3 regions of the Kribbella lupini genome follow, and region 2 is predicted to be linked to each of the others. Evidence: riboswitches for the same ligand, from Rfam matches in the RefSeq annotation. Region 2 holds a riboswitch; each other region holds the start of a gene.
What was found. Region 2 has a riboswitch for glycine ahead of gcvT (glycine cleavage system aminomethyltransferase GcvT). Riboswitches for the same ligand answer to the same signal wherever they lie in the genome.
Positions count from the first base shown of each region.

Region 1 (6,922 bases), on a different contig from region 2:
GGGAAGTACGTCGTACGCCGCATCTCCAGCGGCAGCAGGATCCGCTCGCGGACCAGCTCGATCCAGGAAGCGCCCCGCAACCGCACGACGATCTCCCCCAGCAACCCGTAGCCGAGGTTCGAGTAGTGGTACCGCTGATCCGGTCCGCCGGCCGCCTGCGACTCGTCCATCGCCGCGGCCAGCGCCTCGAACGACACGCCCGGATTGCGTTCCCACCAAGGCCCTTCGGGCTCGGCGTTCATCCCACCGGAGTGCGACAGCAGATGCCGGATCGTGAGGTCGCCGAACGCGATCCCCGGCAGGTGCTTGCCCACGGCATCGTTCAGCGCGAGCAGCCCGTCGTCGCGGCACTGCAGCACCAGCACCGCGGTCAGCGTCTTCGTGATCGAGCCGATCCGGTACTGCCGCTGCGGACCGGGCAGCCCGCCGTCGGCGGTCGCGAATTGCCCACGCGAACCCGTCCACACCAACGCCCCGTCACGCACCACACCGGCCGTGATCGAGGGCAGCTTCCATTCACTCTGGGCCGCTGCCACCTCGGCGTACAAGGCGGCAGCGGTGTCAGAACGAAGAGTCACTCAAAGGCCTCCGGGGAAGGGCAGGAGCAGATCAGGTTGCGGTCGCCGTACGCGCCGTCGATCCGGCGCACCGGCGGCCAGTACTTCGTGGTCCGGTCGACCGACTGCGGGAACGCGGCCTCCTCGCGGGTGTAGGCGTGCTCCCACTTGTCGTTGATCACCGCGGACGCCGTGTGCGGCGCGTTGACCAGCGGGTTGTCGTCGGCCGGCCACTCGCCTGCCGCGACCCGGTCGACCTCGTGCTTGATCGCGATCATGGCGTCGATGAAGCGGTCCAGCTCGCCCAGGTCCTCGGACTCGGTCGGCTCGACCATCAGCGTGCCCGGGACCGGGAACGACATCGTCGGCGCGTGGAAGCCGTAGTCGATCAGCCGCTTCGCGACGTCGTCGACGGTGACGCCGGTGGCCTTGGTCATCGGCCGCAGGTCGAGGATGCACTCGTGCGCGACCAGGCCGTTCTCGCCGGTGTAGAGCACCGGGAACGCGTTCTCGAGCCGCTTGGCGACGTAGTTCGCGGTCAGCACGGCGGCCTTGGTCGCGTCGGTCAGGCCTTCGGCGCCCATCATCCGGATGTAGGCCCAGGAGATCGCCAGCACGCCGGCCGAGCCGAACGGCGCCGCCGAGATCGGGCCGACGCCGGAGTCCGGACCGGCCTGGTCCAGCAGCGGGTGGTTCGGCAGGTACGGCGCCAGGTGCGCGGCGACCGCGACCGGGCCGACGCCCGGGCCGCCACCACCGTGCGGGATGCAGAAGGTCTTGTGCAGGTTCAGATGCGAGACGTCGCCGCCGAACTCGCCCGGCTTGGCCAAACCGAGGAGGGCGTTCAGGTTCGCGCCGTCGACGTACACCTGACCGCCGTGGTCGTGCACGATCCGGCAGACCTCGGTGACGCTCTCCTCGTACACGCCGTGCGTGGACGGGTAGGTGATCATGATCGCGGCCAGCTTCTCCGCGTGCTCGGACGCCTTGGCCCGCAGGTCGTCCAGGTCGATCGTGCCGTCGTCGTTGCCCTTGACAACGACGACCTTCATCCCGGCCATCACCGCGGAGGCGGCGTTGGTGCCGTGCGCGCTGGACGGGATCAGGCAGACGTTGCGCTCCTCGTTGCCCTGGGCCCGGTGGTAGCCGCGGATCGCCAGCAGACCGGCCAGCTCGCCCTGCGAACCGGCGTTCGGCTGGATCGAGACCTTGGCGTAGCCGGTCACCTCGGCCAGCCAGCGCTCCAGCTGGCCGATCAGCTTCACGTAGCCGGCCGCGTCCTCGATCGGCGCCAGCGGGTGCATGTCGGCGAACTCGGGCCAGGTGACCGCTTCCATCTCGGTGGTCGCGTTCAGCTTCATCGTGCACGAGCCGAGCGGGATCATGCCGCGGTCGAGCGCGTAGTCCTTGTCGGACAGCTTGCGCAGGTAGCGCAGCATCGCGGTCTCGGAGCGGTGGGTGTTGAAGACCGGGTGGGTCAGGTACTCCGACGTCCGGGCCACGGCCTCGGACAGGTTGCCGCCGCCGAGCGACGCGTCGTACCGGACGCCGAACGCGCCGCAGACCCGGCCGAGCGCGGCGGCGTCGGTCTTCTCGTCGCAGGAGATGCCGACGTGGTCCGCGTCGACGAGACGCAGCCAGATGCCGTTCTGCCGGGCGGTGTCGACGACGTCGGCGGCGCGACCGGGGACGCGCGCCAGGACGGTGTCGAAGAACTGCTCGTGCACGACCTCGACGCCACCGGCGCGCAGCGACGCGGCCAGGCTCTCGGCGTTCGTGTGGACGCGCTCGGCGATCGCCTTCAGGCCGTCCGGACCGTGGTACACGGCGTACATCGACGCGACGACGGCGAGCAGGACCTGCGCCGTACAGATGTTGGAGGTCGCCTTCTCGCGACGGATGTGCTGCTCGCGGGTCTGCAGGGCCAGCCGGTACGCCGGGGCGCCGTCGGCGTCGACCGAGACGCCGACGAGACGACCGGGCAACGACCGCTCGAGACCGGCGCGGACCGACATGAAGCCGGCGTGCGGGCCGCCGTAGAACAGCGGGACGCCGAAGCGCTGCGACGAGCCGATGACGATGTCGGCGCCGGCCTCACCCGGTGCCTCGAGCAACGTCAGCGCGAGCAGGTCGGAAGCGACCGCGACCAGCGTCTCGCGCTCGTGCGCGGCGGCGACCAGCGGCTTCAGGTCGCGGACGACGCCGCCGGAGCCCGGGTACTGGACCAGGAAGCCGAAGAAGTCGCCCTCCGGCAGACCGTCGGTGGTGTCGGCGACGACGACCTCGAGACCGAGGGCCTCGGCGCGGGTCTGGACGACGGCGATCGTCTGCGCGAAGCAGTCGGCGTCGACCAGGAAGCGGTTGCTCTTGGACTTTCGGTTCGACCGGTGCGCCAGCGTCATCGCCTCGGCCGCAGCGGTGCCCTCGTCGAGCAGCGACGCGTTCGCGGTCGGCAGGCCGGTCAGGTCCGACACGACGGTCTGGAAGTTCAGCAGCGCCTCGAGCCGGCCCTGGGAGATCTCCGGCTGGTACGGCGTGTAGGCGGTGTACCAGGCGGGGTTCTCGACCAGGCGGCGGACGATCACCGACGGGGTGAAGGTGCCGTAGTAGCCCTGACCGATCATCGAGGTGGCGACGTTGTTGCGGGCGGCCAGCTGGCGGAGCTCGGTCAGCGCGTCGACCTCGGAGGCCGGCTCGGGCAGCCGCAGCGGCTCGGCCGAGCGGATCGAGGCCGGTACCGCGGCGTCGACGAGCGCGTCGACGTCGGCGTACCCGAGGGTCTGCACCATCCGGGCGACCTCGTCGGCCCGCGGACCGATGTGCCGGTCGGCGAAAGTGGCCGAAAGCTGTGGGCGGATGTCTTGCTCAGTCATGGCTGGAGGCTCCGTTGCTGACAGGTCTGCCGGTGGCCTCCCCCTCTGTCACGCAGCGGACGCGCTTCAGAGTCGCCTGCGGCACCCGGTCCATGGGCCTGAGAGGTTCCGGGGAGGAATTGCCCCTTCGGCGCCCAGGCGAACCTGAGACTCTCCCGAGTGCTGTGTACGGCTCCCCCGAGGCTACCAGTTCGACCCGCCGGGTTCCGGGACCAGCCACCGTACGGCGGGCAACGACAACGCCCACCCACCCGGGACGGGTGAGTGGGCGCCGGTGCAACAGGTGGAAGAGGTCAGCCGGTCATCCGGGCGCGGCGGCGAGCGGCGAGCTCGTCGTTCGCGTGCGGGCCGGACCCCTCGTCGCCGCCGTCGGCGCGCTCGGTCGGCAGCTCGGACAGCGAACCCTCGACCTCGCGCCAGACACCGCCGAGGGCGATGCCGAAGACGCCCTGGCCGCCGGCCAGCAGGTCGATCACCTCGTCCGGCGAGGTGCACATGTAGACCGAGGCGCCGTCGCTCATCAGCGTGATCTGGGTCAGGTCGTCGATGCCGCGCTTGCTCAGGTGGGCGATCGCAGTGCGGATCTGCTGCAGCGAGATGCCGGCGTCGAGGAGACGCTTGATCACCTTGAGCAGGAGAACGTCGCGGAAGCCGTAGAGCCGCTGCGTGCCCGAGCCGGTGGCCGGGCGGACCGACGGCGACACCAGGCCGGTGCGGGCCCAGTAGTCGAGCTGACGGTAAGTGATGCCCGCGGCCGCGCAGGCCGTCGGGCCGCGGAAGCCGACATCCTCCGGCATCGGGCGCAGGTCGTCGTCGAAGAGCAGGCCCTGCACCCCCGCTGCGGCAGCCGCGTCGGCGTGTGCCTCCGACGCCGACTGCGCCGTCAGATCAGTGTCGCCGGTGCGTGTCACGCCTGAGCCTCCCTGGGTACCGACTGGAACGGACTACATCCGTGGAGTTACAACTCCTCACAACTCCTTCAAGGTAAGCCGCCGACCTGACCCGGTCAACGACAACCGCTCCGAGCCGAAAGCGTGTCGCGGCTCCGGGCCGAATCGTTACCAACCCGGCCTTGTACCAGAGACATCCAAAATCTGGCCGTAACGCACGGTCAGGACTTGTCGAAGTCCTCCGGCGAGATCTGGTCGAGGAACTCGCGGAAGCGCTCCACTTCCTCTTCCTCCTCCACCTCGTCGACCTCGTCGGTCTCGCTCTCGGGCACCGGAACGCCGGCCTCGGCCAGGATCTCCTCGGCGCAGAACACCGGCGTACCGGTCCGCAGCGCGAGCGCGATCGAGTCCGACGGACGGGCCGAGATCTCGGTCTTGTCGTCGAAGACCAGGATCGCCTCGAAGACGCCGTCGGTCAGGTTCACGATCCGGACCTGGGTCAGCGTGTGACCCAGAACACGGATCACCTCGGCGAAGATGTCGTGGGTGAGGGGACGAGGTGGTTCCATCCCCTGCTGCGCGAACGCGATCGCGCTAGCCTCGGCCGCACCGATCCAGATCGGCAGGTACCGCTCACCGCCGACCTCCCGGAGCAGCACGATCGGCTGACTCGAGGGCATCTCGACCCGGACTCCGATTACGTCGACTTCGCGCACACCCTCAGCCTACTCCGCGCGGACCACACAAGCTGGCGTGCGGGTCGGCAGGTGACCTCAGCGGCTCAAACGGGACCGAACAAGTGCCGCGTGCAACCGTACGGCGAGCGCCGCCAGTTCCTGGGTCTTGTCGTCACGGCGCGGACCGGCGACCTGCTCGATCAGCCCGACCTCGCGGTCGGCCGCCGTCCGGAACGGGCGCAGGTGGCGCGGCTCCACGCCGTACCGGCCGAACTCGGCGGCCGCCTTCGCCACCAGGATCGCGTCGCCGTCGTAGTGGTTGCCCCGAGCCACCACCAGCTGGTGACTCTCCAGCTGCTCCAGCAGCTCGGCAGTGATGCCCGCCGCGACCCGCAGCTCCTCGCGGGTCAGCTTCAGCTCGGTGCGGTCGGCACCGAAGTCCTCGGCCACCGGCAGCCCGGCGGGCTCGGCCGCGACGGGCGCGGCCGGAGGGCCGCCCGGCGTCGGCCGCAACCCGCGGTCCATCGCGCCGAGGTGTTCCTTGATCACCTTCAGTGGCAGGTACTGGTCGCGTTGCGCGGTCAGCACGTACCGCAGCCGCTCGATGTCGGCCGCGCTGAACTTGCGGTACCCGGACGCGGTCCGGGCCGGCGTCACCAGTCCCTCGGCCTCGAGGAAACGGAGCTTGGAGATGGTGACGTCGGCGAACTCGGCCTGCAGGACCTGCAGCACCGCTCCGATGCTGCTTCCTCCGGCGTCAGCCTCAGGCCTGGCCACTGGCGTAGTAGACGAGCCGGTACTTGCCGATCTGGACCTCGTCGCCGTTGCTCAGCGCGACCTCGTCGATCCGGTCGCGGTTGACGTAGGTGCCGTTCAGGCTGCCGACGTCGCGGACCTTGACCCCGGCCGGGTCGCGGCGGAACTCCGCGTGCCGGCGCGAGACGGTGACGTCGTCGAGGAAGATGTCGCTGTCGGGGTGCCGGCCGGCGGTCACCACGTCGACGTCGAGCAGGAACCGGCTGCCCGCGTTCGGGCCGCGCTGGACGATCAGCAGGGCGGACCCGGCCGGCAGCGCGCCGACGGCGGCCTCGTCCTCGGCGGTCAGCCCCTCACCGGCCAGCTCGATCCGCTCGGTGTCGGGCTCGGCGCTGATCGGGGTCAGCATCGCGGTGTCGGTGACGCCGGGGGCGGGCACCGGACGGTCCGCGCCAGGGAGCATCGTTCCGCACTGCGAGCAGAACCTGCTGCCCTCGGAGTTCTCGTGCCCGCACTGGTTGCAGAACGGCATGCTGTGATCCTCCCGATCGCCGGCGGTCCGGCGACGTTGTCGTAGATCCCCGTGATGACTGTCGTGGTGCAAGTGTGGCCCAGGCCTCAACCCTCGACCGGCGGTTGAGGCCGCAAACCTATCAGTCCTGAGCCGTCAGCTCTGGTCGAGCTGGCCCTTGTAGGTGTCGGCGTCCATCAGGGCCGCCACCTCCTCGTCGTCGTCGACCTCGATGTCGATCAGCCAGCCCTCGCCGTACGGGTCGGTGTTGACCAGGTCGGGCTGGTCGGCCAGGGCCTCGTTGACGGCCTTGACGGTGCCGTTGACCGGCGCGAACAGGTCGCTGACCGACTTGGTCGACTCCAGCTCGCCGCACGCGTCGCCCGCGCGGACGGCCGTCCCGACCTCGGGCAGCTGGACGAAGACGATGTCGCCCAGCGCGTCCTGGGCGAAGTCGGTGATACCGACCCGCACCGGGCCTTCTTCGCCGGCCTTGAGCCACTCGTGCTCGGCCGTGTACTTCAGGTCTTCGGGGTACACCTCGGGTCCTCTTTCGCTCAGGATCTACTTGGTCGGGCTGGGGGCCGGGCGAGCGTAGCGATGCTCCTCCGGCGCGTGCAAGGCGCTGACGGTCAGCTGCCGCAGCTCGGTCACCTCG
Region 1 covers NZ_BAAANC010000001.1:1,246,113-1,253,034, reverse strand. Annotated here, with positions in the region: gene ABD235_RS05670 (serine hydrolase domain-containing protein) at 1-578, opposite strand, end outside; gene gcvP (aminomethyl-transferring glycine dehydrogenase) at 575-3,430, opposite strand; glycine riboswitch at 3,507-3,598, opposite strand; gene ABD235_RS05660 (MerR family transcriptional regulator) at 3,724-4,341, opposite strand; gene ABD235_RS05655 (bifunctional nuclease family protein) at 4,542-5,036, opposite strand; gene ftsR (transcriptional regulator FtsR) at 5,094-5,729, opposite strand; gene ABD235_RS05645 (zinc-ribbon and FHA domain-containing protein) at 5,761-6,285, opposite strand; gene gcvH (glycine cleavage system protein GcvH) at 6,421-6,804, opposite strand; gene ABD235_RS05635 (DUF881 domain-containing protein) at 6,829-6,922, opposite strand, start outside.
Region 1: another riboswitch for glycine. It lies ahead of gcvP (aminomethyl-transferring glycine dehydrogenase); the one in region 2 lies ahead of gcvT (glycine cleavage system aminomethyltransferase GcvT).

Region 2 (6,922 bases):
TGCCGGCTGGCCACTCCGAGGGCCGGCGCGAGGTCCGCCCAGCTGACGCCCACCGCCCGGGCGGCGTCGATCAGCTGGGGCTCCCACGCGGTCAGCTGCTCGCGAAGACTCCGGATCCGCGCCAGGGCGGCGAGCAGCTCGGCCCGCTCGATCCCGGCCTCCGTACGCCGCGCGACCACGTCGCCCACAAAGGCGACGTCGGCCGCGGCGGTGGCGTCCTGCTCCATCGTGTCTCCAGCCTCGAAGTGGCCGCGGGCGAGCGGCCGTGGTGGGTCAGGCGTCCAGCTGGCGCGCCTCGTTGCCGGCAGCATCGATCTTGATCTTGCGCGGCTTGGCCTGCGCGGCCACCGGGATGCGCAGCGTCAGGACGCCGTTGTCGTACGACGCGGCGATCCGCTCCGCGTCCAGCCCGTCGCCGAGGAACAGCTGCCGGGAGAACACCCCGAGCGGCCGCTCGGACATCTGCATCTCGACCCCTTCGGCCACCGGCGCCGGCCGCCGTTCGGCCTTCACCGTCAGCACGTTCCGCTCGACGTCGAGGTCGATCGCGTCGGGCGCGACGCCCGGAAGATCGAACAGCACGACGTACTCGTCACCGGAGCGGTAGGCGTCCATCGGCATCGGGTTCGGCTTCGACCACGTCCCCGCCGTCGCCCCACCACTGAGCTGCTGAGCCAGCCGGTCCAGCTCCCGGAACGGGTCAGTGCGCATCAACATCGTTTCCCACCTCCACAGATCGTTGTCCGGTCTGTCAACACGCACCACTGTTCTAGCATGTCGTCGAAAGGATGACAAGCCCTCTGTCATCCTTTCGATGACAAGCTCAGGACGCGGCGTACAGGGGGTGGGCGGCAGCCAGTACGGCGACCCGCCGGCGCAGTTCGGACAGGTCGGCGTCGGCGTCGGCGGTCAGCGCCTCGGCGATGATGTCGGCCACCTCGGCGAACGCCGCCTCGCCGAAGCCGCGGGTGGCCAGCGCCGGCGTACCGATCCGCAGGCCCGACGTCACCATCGGCGGCCGCGGGTCGAACGGTACGGCGTTGCGGTTGACGGTGATGTCGATCGAGGCCAGCCGGTCCTCGGCCTGCTGACCGTCGAGCACGCAGTCGCGCAGGTCGACCAGCACGAGGTGGACGTCGGTCCCGCCGGAGACGACCGAGATGCCGTGCTTGGCGACGTCCGGCCGGTTGAGGCGCTCGGCCAGCAGGCGGGCGCCCGCGAGCACGCGCTCCTGGCGCTCGCGGAACTCTTCCGACCCGGCGATCTTGAAGGCCACCGCCTTGCCCGCGATCACGTGCTCGAGCGGGCCGCCCTGCTGGCCGGGGAAGACGGCGGAGTTGATCTTCTTGGCCAGGTCGGCGTCGTTGGTCAGGATGATCCCGCCGCGCGGACCGGCCAGCGTCTTGTGCGTGGTCGAGGTGGTGACGTGCGCGTGCGGCACCGGTGACGGGTGCAGGCCGGCCGCGACCAGCCCGGCGAAGTGCGCCATGTCGACCATCAGGTACGCGTCGACGGCGTCGGCGATCCGCCGGAACTCCGCGAAGTCCAGGTGCCGCGCGTACGCCGACCAGCCGGCCACGATCAGCTTCGGCCGGTGCTCGTGCGCAAGCCGTTCGACCTCGGCCATGTCGATCCGGTGGTCGTCCGCACGCACCTGGTACGGCACCACGTCGTACAGGCGGCCGGAGAAGTTGATCTTCATGCCGTGCGTGAGGTGCCCGCCGTGGGCCAGGTTGAGACCCATGATCGTGTCGCCCGGACGGATCAGCGCGTGCATGACGGAAGCGTTCGCCTGCGCGCCGGAGTGCGGCTGCACGTTCGCGTACGCCGCGCCGAACAGGGCCTTCACCCGGTCGATCGCCAACTGCTCGATCACGTCGACGTGCTCGCAGCCGCCGTAGTACCGGCGGCCCGGGTAGCCCTCGGCGTACTTGTTGGTCAGCACCGACCCCTGGGCCTGCATCACGGCCGCCGCGGTGTGGTTCTCCGAGGCGATCATCTCCAGGCCGTCGCGCTGCCGGGTCAGTTCGTCGGCGATCTTCGCGGCGATCTCCGGGTCCAGGTCGGCGAGGTCCGCATCGAGGCTCGGGGCAACGACCTGCTGGAAGGTGCTCACAGTTCACCGCCGTGCTTGGCCGCGTAGTCCTCGGCCGACAGCAGCGGGCCGCCCTCGGTGGCGTTCACCTTGAACAGCCACACGCCGTACGGGTCCTCGTTGATCGCCGCGGGGTCGTCGGCGACCGCGGGGTTCACCTCGGTGATCTCGCCGGACACCGGGGAGTACAGGTCGGAGACGGACTTGGTGGACTCCACCTCACCACAGGTCTCGCCCGCGGTGACGGTGCTGCCGACCTCGGGCAGTTCGACGTAGACGATGTCACCGAGGGCGTCGGTCGCGATCGCGGAGATCCCGACCGCGACCGTCCCGGCCTGCTCGCGGGCGACCCACTCGTGCTCGTCGGAGTACTGCAGTCCAGCCTTGACTGTTGGCATGGTGGGTCCTCACTTCTGGCGCTGGTAGAAGGGCAGAGCGGTCACTTCGAACGGCTCGGGCTTGCCGCGCAGGTCGACGTGCAGTGCGGTCCCCGGCTCGGCGTGCTCGGCGTCGACGTAGGCCAGAGCGACCGGTACGCCGAGCGTGGGGCTGGGCTGGCCGGAGGTGATTTCACCGACCACGACGCCGTCCTTGAGGACCGGGTAGTGGCTGCGCGGCGACCGCCGGCCGGTGCCGGTCAGGCCGACGAGCTTGCGGGCCGAGCCCACTTCCTTGCTATTGGCAAAGACTGTCTTGCGGTGGGCAAGGGCTTCCTTGCCGACGAACTGTTCCTTGCTCAGTGCAACGACTCCGCCGAGACCGGCCGCGAACGGGTCGCCGTCGCGGGAGAGTTCGTTGCCGTACAGCGGCATCCCGGCCTCCAGCCGGAGCGAGTCACGAGCGGCCAGACCGCACGGCGTCAGCTCGCCGTCCACGGCGGCGGCCTCGATGGCGCGCCAGACGTCGGTGGCGTCGTCGTTCGCGACGAAGATCTCGAAGCCGTCCTCGCCGGTGTAGCCGGTCCGCGCGACCAGCAGGTCCAGGTCGGTCACGGTGATCTCGACGGCCGCGTAGTACTTGAGCGTGGTCAGGAGCTCCTGCTGCCCGGCCGGGATCAGCCGGAGCAGGATCGCCTCGGCCTTCGGGCCCTGGACGGCGATCAGCGAGGTCCGTGCCGAGGCGTCGTCGACGGTGACGTCGAATTCCTTCGCCCGCTCGTGCAGCGCGGCGACGACGACCTCGGCGTTCCCGGCGTTCGGGACGACCAGGAACGCGTCCGGCCGGCGGTAGGTGATCAGGTCGTCGATCACGCCACCGTCCTCGGCGCAGATCAGCGAGTACTTCGCCCTGCCGACCGCCATCGCGGAGATCTTGCCGACCAGCGCGTGGTCGAGGAACGCCGCGGCGTCCGGGCCGGTCACCCAGACCTCACCCATGTGGGACAGGTCGAAGAGCCCGGCCGAGCGTCGTACGGCGTGGTGCTCGGCCAGCTCGGAGCGGTACTTGAGCGGCATCTGCCAGCCGCCGAAGTCGGTGAAGCTCGCGCCGAGCCGTTCGTGCTCGGCGCGCAGGGCCGTGTACTTGGGTGAACCCGCCATGAGGAACTCCAGAATCCAGGTGGCACGCGCCACGAGATCGGGGTTCCTCCCCGCTCTGTATGGGACCTGAGAGTTTCCGCGCGCCCGTCGTCCAGGGCCTCGCTTGCACCGTCGGTGAGCCGGACGTCCGGCTGCTTTCCAGAGTTGCCTGACCGCGGCGGTACGGGGGCCTGAGAGATTCCCGGGGAGGATTTGCTCCTACGGCACCTGCACGGCGGCAGGGTTCTCCCGCCGCGGATCAACAGCGTGTTCAGTTGTCGGTCGCACCTTAAGCGGGCTGCGCCCGGGCGCGCAAGGCGGGTCTCAGGCGAGCGTCAGGCCGAAGCCGGGGCGGTCGGGGACGGTCAGGTTGCCGTCTGCCCAGCGGTAGGCGCTCGTGTCGACGCCGTCCGTCGTACCGGGCACGCCCTCGACGGTCGGGACGTTGCCGAGACCCGCGGCCAGCTGTGCGGCGTACAGGGTCTTGAGCGGGAGTCCCCAGGCGTGTGGCGACGCCTGGCAGGCGATCCTGGGCATCACCTCGCGCCAGCTGGTCAGGCCGAACGACACCACGTCCATCAGCAGCACGTCGATGTCACCGTTGGCCGCTATCTCCAACAACGGCTCCAGGTCGGGGTTGGACTCGCCCTCGGCGATCAGCGTCTGCGAGCCCTGCAGGTGCTTCTTGAGCCGCGCGAGGTCGTCCGCGTCGTCCAGGAACGGCTCCTCGACCCAGTACAGGTCGCAGTCGGCGACCGCTTCGAGGTACTCGATGAACCCGTCGCAGTCGTACCCGTCGTTCGCGTCCACCAGAATCCGGTGCTTCGGGTACGCCGCCCGCACGGCCCGCGTCACCTCGATGTCCCGCGCGTCGCCGGCCGCCCGGTCCATCCAGCGGTTCCCGCGTCCGATCTTCAGCTTGAACGCGCGGTACCCGGCCGCGTCGTCGGCCGCACAGTGCGCCAGTACGGCGTCCACGCCGCCCGCGTCGTCGAGGTCGGCGAAGTAGATCGCGCCGTCGTAGATCGGAATCGTCGTGCTCCCGCGCCCGCCGAGCAGCGCGTGCACCGGCAGGTCCAGGATCTGTCCCGCGAGGTCGTGCAGCGCGAAGTCCAGTCCGCGCAGCCCGGGCTCGGTCACTCCCGTCGCCGGATCGATCAACTCCCCGACCGACCGCCCGACCACCTCCTCGGGAACCGGCCCGGCAGCGAGCCCCCAGCCGGTCTTCCCGGTGTCGGTGTGCAGGATTACGACGTCGTCGACGCCACCGTTCCCATGGCTCCCGAGCCGGGCGTTCCGCCCGACGGTCCGCGGATACCGGGACTGGATTGTCGAGTGTTCCACCCGGTGGACGAAGTGGCGGTCCAACGTCATCTGGACTCCTCAGCGTGGGGTTCCCTGCCTAGTCTGCGACGGTCGCGGCCCGCGCAAACCTCGCGGGCCCCGCTCTGGGTACTCATTTCGCCATGGAGACGTGAGTCACACCGCGGCCGTGTCACACCTGGGTGGGTGCGTGTGTCTGAGGGGTAACAGACGAAATCACCTGGAGGATCCTGATGGACGCCCGTATCGACCTTCACAGCAACGCACTGGCCGGTCAGGTCTTGAAGTACGTGAACTCCGCCGGCAAGGCGCTCAGCGGGTCGAGCCTGCCGATGGCGACGCAGGAGCTGGTGAAGCTGCGCGCCAGCCAGATCAACGGCTGCGGCTTCTGCACCGACATGCACTTCAAGGACGCCGTCGCCGCCGGCGAGACCCCGCAGCGGCTCAACCTCGTCGCGGCCTGGCGCGAGGCGACCGTCTTCACCGAGGCCGAGCGCGCCGCCCTCGAACTGGCCGAGGAAGGCACCCGCATCGCCGACGCCGCCGGCGGCGTCCCCGACGAGGTCTGGGCCAACGCCGCCAAGCACTACACCGAGGACGAGCTGGTCGCGCTGATCTCGGTGATCGCCATCATCAACACCTACAACCGCATCAACGTCATCGTCCAGCAGCCCGCCGGGGCCTACGAGCCGGGCATGTTCGGCTGATCCAGTACGCCGGTACGCCGGTTCGCCGGCCGCTGGTTGCTGGCACCACGGTCCGCGGGTGTTCCGGGCACCCGCGGACCGTTGACGTACCCACCCAGCGGCGTGTGCCCGGCACGAGACCGGGCCGGCGCCCGCGCCGGTCGTCTCGCCGTGGCCGAAGGCCACAGGCGGTTCGGGGCGGCCTGCTCCCCTATCCCCTTCACTCACGCACGAGCCTGGTCGGGGTGGTTCAGGTGGTGGGGATGGTGAAGTTGATCAGCGGGCCGTCGCGGTCGGCCGGAGCGGTGGGCCAGCGGCGGCGGATGAGGCGGAGGGTTCGGTCGTTGGCGGCGCTGACGACGAGGAGGAGTTGCCGGGCACCGGCGGCGTGGGCGTGGGCGCCGGCGAGGTCCAGCATGCGGGTGCCGAGGCCGCGGCCCTGGTACGGGTCGGCGACGATCGCCGCGAGCTCGGCGGTCGGGGTGCCGGTGGCGCCGTACACCCAGGCCCACATGGCGTGCGCGACGAGGTGATCGTTGCGCTCGGCAACCCAGGACTGGCCGGAGGAGCTCAGCAGCGGTTCGATCACGGCGGCGCGGGGTGGATGGCCGACGGCGGTCTGGAAGCGGAAGTACAGGCTCAGTTCGGAGAGGCCGTCGAGCATCGCGGAGAGCTTGCAGCGGTCGCCCGCGACCGCCCGCCGGATCAGGAAGTCGTCGGTACGGCGGGTGACCGGGGCGGGCACTACCAGCTGAGTCTGCTTCACGGATTCAGGGTGCGGGGCTTGGCTGAGTCTGTCAAGTGGACTTATCGTGGGACCATGAGCGAGCAGGAGACGATGCCCGAGGCGCTGCGGTGGTCGACGGCGAACTGCACGATCTCGCGGACGATGGAGATCCTCGGCGAGAAGTGGACGTTCCACGTCCTGCGTGAGGTGTTCGTCGGGCTGCGCCGGTTCGAGGACATCCGGGCCCGGACCGAGATCCCCCGCCAGGTGCTCACCGACCGCCTGGCGCGCCTGATCGACCGCGGCCTGCTGCGCCGCGTCCCGTACCGGCTCCCCGGGCAGCGCGAGCGGTACGAGTACCGCCTGACCCAGGCCGGCCTCGACCTCTACCCGGTGATGGTCGCCCTGGTCCAGTGGGGCGACGAGCACCTGCCGCTCGACGACGGCCCGCCGCTCATCGCCCGTCACCGCGGCTGCGGCGAGGAGGTCACCGTCAGCATGCACTGCGCCGCCGGCCACACCCCCGAGCCCCGCGAGGTCGCCTTCACCCCCGGCCCGTCGGCCCAGGTCCGCG
Region 2 covers NZ_BAAANC010000002.1:141,206-148,127, forward strand. Annotated here, with positions in the region: gene ABD235_RS13795 (hypothetical protein) at 1-227, opposite strand, end outside; gene ABD235_RS13800 (Hsp20/alpha crystallin family protein) at 274-717, opposite strand; gene glyA (serine hydroxymethyltransferase) at 824-2,116, opposite strand; gene gcvH (glycine cleavage system protein GcvH) at 2,113-2,493, opposite strand; gene gcvT (glycine cleavage system aminomethyltransferase GcvT) at 2,503-3,633, opposite strand; glycine riboswitch at 3,679-3,781, opposite strand; glycine riboswitch at 3,782-3,874, opposite strand; gene ABD235_RS13820 (mandelate racemase/muconate lactonizing enzyme family protein) at 3,937-4,986, opposite strand; gene ABD235_RS13825 (carboxymuconolactone decarboxylase family protein) at 5,169-5,642, shown strand; gene ABD235_RS13830 (GNAT family N-acetyltransferase) at 5,872-6,387, opposite strand; gene ABD235_RS13835 (winged helix-turn-helix transcriptional regulator) at 6,442-6,922, shown strand, end outside.

Region 3 (6,922 bases), on a different contig from region 2:
AAGCCTTCGGGTGAACGACCGATCACCCCCTGTCGACCGATGGTTGACCGAGGGTGATCCTTCGTAAAACGGTTCAGCTCGTAGGGTCGACCGCCGCGCAGCTCGTTCCCCGGCGCGGGACGTCCAGCGCGACCAGATAGTCGTCGACCGTTGCCTCCATGCACGGGCTCGTCGTGTAGCTGCCGTGACCCCACCCGCGGTAGGTGACCAGTACGCCGTCCCGGGCGAACTGACGGGCGACGCTCGTGGCGCCGTTGTAGCCGGTCGCGGGATCGTGCAGGCTGTTGATCAGCAGCGCCGGCGTCCGCAAGTCGTACGGCTTCGGGTTGCGCTGCGGGTTGGTTGCCTTCGGCAAGCCCAGGCAGGTCGACACGGCCAGCAGCTGGCCGGGGTAGCGCAGATCCTCGTTGTCTCGCGCGAGCCGCCGCAGGTGACCGGCGTACTCGCGGTAGTCGCGGACCGGCAGGCTGAAGTCGCGGCAGAACGTCACGAACGAGAAGCTCGTCAACCCGGTCGGCACCGGCGGCTGCTGGGTGGGCGGCGCGCTCTGGTCCAGCTGCTTCAGGATCCCGGCCAGTCGCGCCCAGTCCGGTCCGTAGAAGGTCCGGAACGTCACGAAGCTCAGCTGGAACGGCGTGATCGGGTACGACGGCCGCTGCGGATCGGGCAGCTCACCGCGATCGGCGCGGGCGAGCAGCCGATCCCACAGTGCGTGGATGTCCTGACCGTGCAGCGCGCAGGTCGTTGCCGTCGTACACCACTTCACGAACTCGTCGAAGGAGTCCTGCCCGGCCCACGCCTGCGCGTCGAGGAACTGGCCGGTCGTCGCCGAGCCGTGGTCGAAGACGCTCTCCAGGACCAGTGCGCGCACCCGCTGCGGGTAGCGCGCGGCGTACTGCTGGCCGAGCAAGGTGCCGTACGAGCTGCCGTGGAAGGAGATCCGCTGCTCTCCGAGGGCGGCGCGGATCGCGTCGACGTCGCGGACGGTCTGCAGGGTGTCGAGGTGGTCGTAGACCGGGCCGGTGTTCTGCCGGCAGTCCTTGGCGAGATCGCGGTTGTACTTGATCGTCGCGTCGAAGTCCTGCTGGCTCTTCAGGATTGGAGACGGCTGCCGCGCGAGGAGTGCGGCCGAGCACTTCACGGCGTTGCTCCGGGAAACACCGCGCGGGTCGAAGCTGACGATGTCGAAGCGGTCCTCGAGCCGCTGGCTGAACCGGCTCATCCCGGTCCGGATCCGCTCGACGCCGGAGTCACCGGGACCACCGGGACCGAACACCAGCACGCCTTGGCGTTGTCCTTGGGCCTTCCGCCGGGCCACTGCCAACTCGAACGTGCCTTCGGCCGGGTCGTCCCAGTTGATCGGCACGGTCAGAGTGGCGCACTCCGAGCCGGGGAGGAGGGCGATGTCCTCCGGGGTGTCACCAGGCTCGGGTTGGCAGGCCGCCCAGTCGACGGACGGCGCCGCAGCGGCCGCCGGGACGGTCAACGTCGCGAGTACTGCGGCCGCGGCCGCACACCAAACAATCGGTCTCTTCATTGAGACGATCTTTCGCCGCCCCGACCCTGACCGGCATCCGGTGCGGACCCGGAGGGAACCCGGGAGCGGGTTGGGCGGACTTGTTAGGGTCACTGATCTGATGACCGAGACTGTTGCAGCCGTGGACGCGCCGGCTGGTTCGAAGCACGCGACCTGGTTCCGGGTGGTGGCGATCGCCGAGGCGATCTCCTGGACCGGGCTGCTGATCGGCATGCTGTTCAAGTACGTGCTGTCGGACAACGAGATCGGCGTCCAGATCTTCGGGCCGATCCACGGCGGGATCTTCGTCGCCTACGTGCTGACCGTCGTGGTCGTCCGCACGCCGCTGCGCTGGACCTGGACGACCACGCTGCTCGCGCTGGCGGCAAGCGTTCCCCCGTTGTTCACCTGGTTCTTCGAGCTGTGGGCGGCCCGCACCAACCGCCTCGGCTGATTCACCGGCCGCAGCCGCGGCAGGGTCGGCGCGTCCGGAGGTAGTAGCCGCACGTCGCCGTGAGCAGTCCCGCGCCCCAGAGCACGTAGGCCGGTACGGCGACCCAGAAGAACGCCTCGGGCAGGTCGATGTCCCCGAAGATCGGCTCGTGCCGCAGCACGGCTGCGAACATCTGGAGCAGTCCGACGCCGAAGTACGCCGTGATGCCGGCGCCGAGTCCGCCGCCGGGGAGCAGCAGCATCCAGCGCGGGAAGATCCGGCCGGCGCGGGTGACCAGTAGGAGCGGGAGCAGGAGGCCTGCGAGCAGGAAACCGGTCTCGAAGAGGATCACCGCCGAGCGTGCGTCGTACGGCGTGCTGCCGAAGCCGACGACCGCCTGAGCGGCCAGGCGGATGAGGCAGCCTGCTGCGGCGACGGCTGCTCCGGCGATGGCCCAGTGGGGTGTGGACGTCACCGGTCGACGGCTGCCGCTGCAGCGCAGGCAGGACGGGTCGAGCTGTCGTTGCCTGGCCAGAGCGGTCGCCGCGAGAAGGCCTGCGCCGGTGAGGCCGCCGACCCGGCTGAGTAGACCGAGTGGGTCGAAGGGGATGCCGAGGCCGGGCAGTACGGCGGCGACGACGTCGAGCAGCGCGAAGCCGCACACGGCGACCCAGCCGGCGGCTGCTGCCCAGGTGAGCCCTATGGTCACCCGCGACACCGGCAGCACGACCAGGACCCCGCTCAGCACGCAGAACGCGAGCGAGAGCCAGTAGGAGATCATCAGATCGCTCCCGGGCAACTCCCAGTCCGGTGCATGCCCAGTGGCGAACCAGAACCGCACCAGCCCGTACGCCGCCGCCCACCCGGCTGAGGCGAGAGGCGCCCAGCGCATCCACCGCGGCGTCGTCGCCTCACCCGGTGCGTGGTCGTGCGGATGCGTGCTCGTCGTCATGTCTTCAGCTTGTGGTGGTGGTGCTTCCGAGGGATCCCCCGTGCGGGGGAACGCTCTCCCTCTGTGGAGTGCACCGCCGGATTGACGAGGGCCGCGGGTCCGCCGTACCGTCGCGACCGTCAGCAGCACACGCCGCATGAACCCGTGCGGGAGAGACCCGGGCCCGACCCGGGCGCCGTAGGAGCAACTCTCCCCAAGAATCTCTCAGGCACCCTCACCGCACGGGCGAGGCACCTCTGGAAGGCAGCACGCCTGACAGAGCGGGGAGGCACACCGATCGGTCAACGACGACCGGAAGGAACCTCCAGATGGCGATCAGCGTTTTCGACCTGTTCAGTATCGGGATCGGCCCGTCGAGCTCCCACACCGTGGGCCCGATGCGCGCGGCCCGGACCTTCGCCGTCGGCCTCGCCGCCGACGGCCTGCTCACCCGTACGACGGCTGTCGAGTCGCAGCTGTTCGGCTCGCTCGGCGCGACCGGGCACGGGCACGGCAGCAACAAGGCGGTCATGCTCGGGCTCGAGGGCGAGGACCCCGAGACCGTCGACACCCGCGCGGTCGAGGGCCGTGTCGAGGCGATCCGCGCGGCCAAGATCCTGCGGCTGGCCGGCGAGCACGAGATCCCGTTCGACGAGAACACCCAGCTGGTGATGCACCGCCGCAAGGCGCTGCCGTACCACCCGAACGGGATGACCTTCGTCGCCCGCGACGCCGACGGCGCCGTACTGCGTGAGCGCACCTACTACTCGGTCGGCGGCGGCTTCGTCGTCGACGAGGACGCGGCGGCCGGCGACCGGATCGTGCCCGACCGGACCCCGCTGAAGTACCCGTTCCTGTCCGGCGCCGAGCTGCTCGACCGTTGCCGCGAGTCCGGCCTGCCGATCAGCGAGGTGATGCTCGCCAACGAGCTGGCCTGGCGCACCGAGCCGGAGATCCGCGAGGGCCTGCTGCACATCTGGCAGGTGATGCAGGACTGCGTGGACGAGGGCTGCGAGACCGAGGGCGTCCTGCCCGGCGGTCTGAAGGTCCCGCGGCGGGCGCACGGCCTGCACCAGAAGCTGAGCGGCGACAAGTGGTCGGTCGACCCGCTCAAGGTGATGGACTGGGTGAACCTGTTCGCGCTCGCGGTGAACGAGCAGAACGCCTCCGGCGGCCGGATCGTCACCGCGCCGACGAACGGTGCCGCGGGCATCATTCCCGCCGTCCTGCACTACTACCGCCGGTTCGTCCCGGGCGCGACCGAGGACGGCGTCGTGCGGTTCCTGCTGGCGGCCGGGGCGATCGGCGTGCTCTACAAGGAGAACGCGTCGATCTCCGGCGCCGAGGTCGGCTGCCAGGGTGAGGTCGGTTCGGCCTGCTCGATGGCCGCGGCCGGGCTGTGCGAGGTGCTCGGCGGGACACCGGAGCAGGTCGAGAACGCGGCCGAGATCGCGATGGAGCACAACCTCGGCCTGACCTGCGACCCGGTCGGCGGGCTGGTCCAGATCCCGTGCATCGAGCGGAACGCGATGGCCTCGGTGAAGGCGATCAACGCGGCCCGGATGGCGATGCACGGGGACGGGGTGCACGTGGTCACGCTGGACAAGGTGATCAAGACGATGCGCGAGACCGGCGCCGACATGAAGATCAAGTACAAGGAGACGTCACGAGGCGGCCTGGCCGTCAACGTGATCGAGTGCTGACGGGTCCTGTACGTGGGCGTTGTGGCCCAGGCCCGGCAGCGTGACGACGCGGTCGTGCAGGTCGGCGTACTCGGTGTCGGTGTTCATCGGGTCGAGCTCACCACGCGCCAGGACGACGTCCGCCTGGGCCTCGCGCAGCAGGCGGGGCAGGTTGGGCGCGCCGACGCCGAACGCCTTGTTGTCGAGGGCGAGGCGCCACCGGCCGTCCATCCGCAGCAGGCCGTGGCCGACGGCGTCGCTTGCCGGATCGACCAGGCCCTGGAGTCCTGCGACCTTCAGGTAGCGCTCGGCGGCGGCCTCGCGGGTGTCGAACCAGGCGGCCGGCTTGGCGGCGAGCGCGGCGGTTCGGGCCAGGTCCTCGTCGGACCAGGTGACCTTCACGCCGAGCGCGATCACGCGGTCCACCTGTACGCCGTACCGGCCGCTGGCGAGCTCGAGGGCGATCACGCCGCCGAGTGAGTGGCCGACGACCGTGGTCAGCTCGGTGGGCAGGTCGTGGGCGACGGCGGCGGTGATCGACTCGAAGCTGTAGCTGTCGAGTGGATCGGCCGTGCCGTGACCGGGCAGGTCGGGGGCGAGGGCACCGGACCAGCCGTCCCAGACCCGGCGGGTCGCGCCGAGTCCGTGCAGCAGGAGATTTGTCATGGCTAGAGGCTGACACGGTCACCGCCTGGTCGCTCGGCGTCGTGGCGCGTTGAGATTCCGGTGAATATCGTTCCAAGACCTGTTTGAAACGTGTGAAAACCCGCTACTGTGCCGGAACTGTGAGTCTGTTCTCCGAGGAAGAACAGGCAGCACCGCGCCGGACCCCGCTGAGGAGCAAGAGGGTTCGCCGTACCGCCGCCTGCATCGCCCTGCCCATCGGCCTGTACGCCGCCCTGGCCGTCGTGGGTCTGCTGCCGCTGCCCGGCGCAGGCGACTCCGACGCGGCCACGCCGGTCGCGGGCCTGCCGATCGTCGACCCGGCCGACCAGAGCTACCCCCGCGTCGAGGGGGATCCACGGCCGGCGGTGACGCCGACGCCGGTGCTCTCGACGGAGTCGCTCGGGGTCGGTCGCGGCGACGCCCAGTCGGACAGCCGTGCCGGGGACTCGGCGGGGCGTCCGACGCCGGGTGTTGCGACGACCGGTACGGCGGAGGACCCGACGCGCCGGGTGCTGCCGACGATCACGGCCCGGCCGCCGGTGCTGCCGACGCCTGGGCCGACCGAGCCGCCTGCGGGGACGCCCGCGCCGTCGCCGTCCTCGCCACCTTCGCCGTCGTCATCGCCTTCGCCGAGCCCGACGGGTACGCCGCCGGTCACGGACCACCCTTCGGATCCGGGGCTGGTCGAGGGGCTGCTCGGCTGGCTCGACGCGCTGGTGCCGTAGCCGCCGCCGGCTGTGGTCGACGGCTGCGTCCCGCCAGGACCTCATACGGGCGGACGGCGTACCGACTACCAGGCGACCGGGCCGTGGATGCTCAGGTACTGGCCGGTCGGGCCGTCCTTGGTGACCGTGGCCGCCTGGACGATGATCGCCGCGCCCTCCTCGACCGTCTGCGTGCCGCTGTGGCCGTTGAAGTCGGTGGCGGTGAAGCCCGGGTCGACGGTGTTGATCCGCAGGTCCGGCAGCAGGTACGCGAACTGTGCGGTGAGCATGTTGAGCGCGGCCTTCGACGCCGCGTAGCCCGGGACCGGGATCCACGACGGGATCGCCGACTCACCGGCGCGGGGCACGCCCGCGATCGAACCGAGTCCGCTGCTGACGTTCACCACGACTGGGTGCTCGCTCCTGGTCAGCAGGGGCAGGAACTCGTGCAGTACCTGCGCGGCGCCGAAGACGTTGGTCTCGAAGACCGTCCGGAGCGTCTCGGCAGTCACCTCCGTCGCCGTGGACGGGTCGCCAGGGATGCCGGCGGCGTTCAGGTGCCCGGGGATGCCGGCGTTGTTCACGAGCACGTCGAGCCGGCCCTGCTCGGCCTCGATCTGCCGCGCGGCGGCGCGGATGGAGTCGGCGTCGGTGACGTCGAGCTGGACGGTCTGCGCGCCGAGGTCGGCGGCGGCCTTGCGGCCCTTCTCGAGGTCGCGCGCCCCGACGTACACGATGTGGCCGAGGGCAACTAGTTCGCGGGCGGTCTGGAAGCCGAGGCTCTTGTTGGCCCCGGTGATCAGTGTGATGGTCATGGCAACGACTCTGGCCGGTCACGGCGAGGTCAGGCAGTACCCGGAACAGCCTGGGGAACGGCAGTACCAGGCTGTCGCGGCGCCGGGCCGCAATACTGGAGAGGTGTCCGAACTCGGCAAGACCCTGCACGCCTGGCGCGACCGGGTGACCCCGGCCGAGGCCGGCCTGCCCGTG
Region 3 covers NZ_BAAANC010000004.1:588,267-595,188, reverse strand. Annotated here, with positions in the region: partial or broken gene ABD235_RS35880 (alpha/beta fold hydrolase) at 158-1,537, opposite strand; gene ABD235_RS35875 (DUF3817 domain-containing protein) at 1,638-1,970, shown strand; gene ABD235_RS35870 (hypothetical protein) at 1,972-2,901, opposite strand; glycine riboswitch at 3,039-3,131, shown strand; gene ABD235_RS35865 (L-serine ammonia-lyase) at 3,210-4,583, shown strand; gene ABD235_RS35860 (alpha/beta fold hydrolase) at 4,545-5,228, opposite strand; gene ABD235_RS35855 (hypothetical protein) at 5,348-5,953, shown strand; gene ABD235_RS35850 (SDR family NAD(P)-dependent oxidoreductase) at 6,019-6,747, opposite strand; gene ABD235_RS35845 (helix-turn-helix transcriptional regulator) at 6,746-6,922, shown strand, end outside.
Region 3: another riboswitch for glycine. It lies ahead of ABD235_RS35865 (L-serine ammonia-lyase); the one in region 2 lies ahead of gcvT (glycine cleavage system aminomethyltransferase GcvT).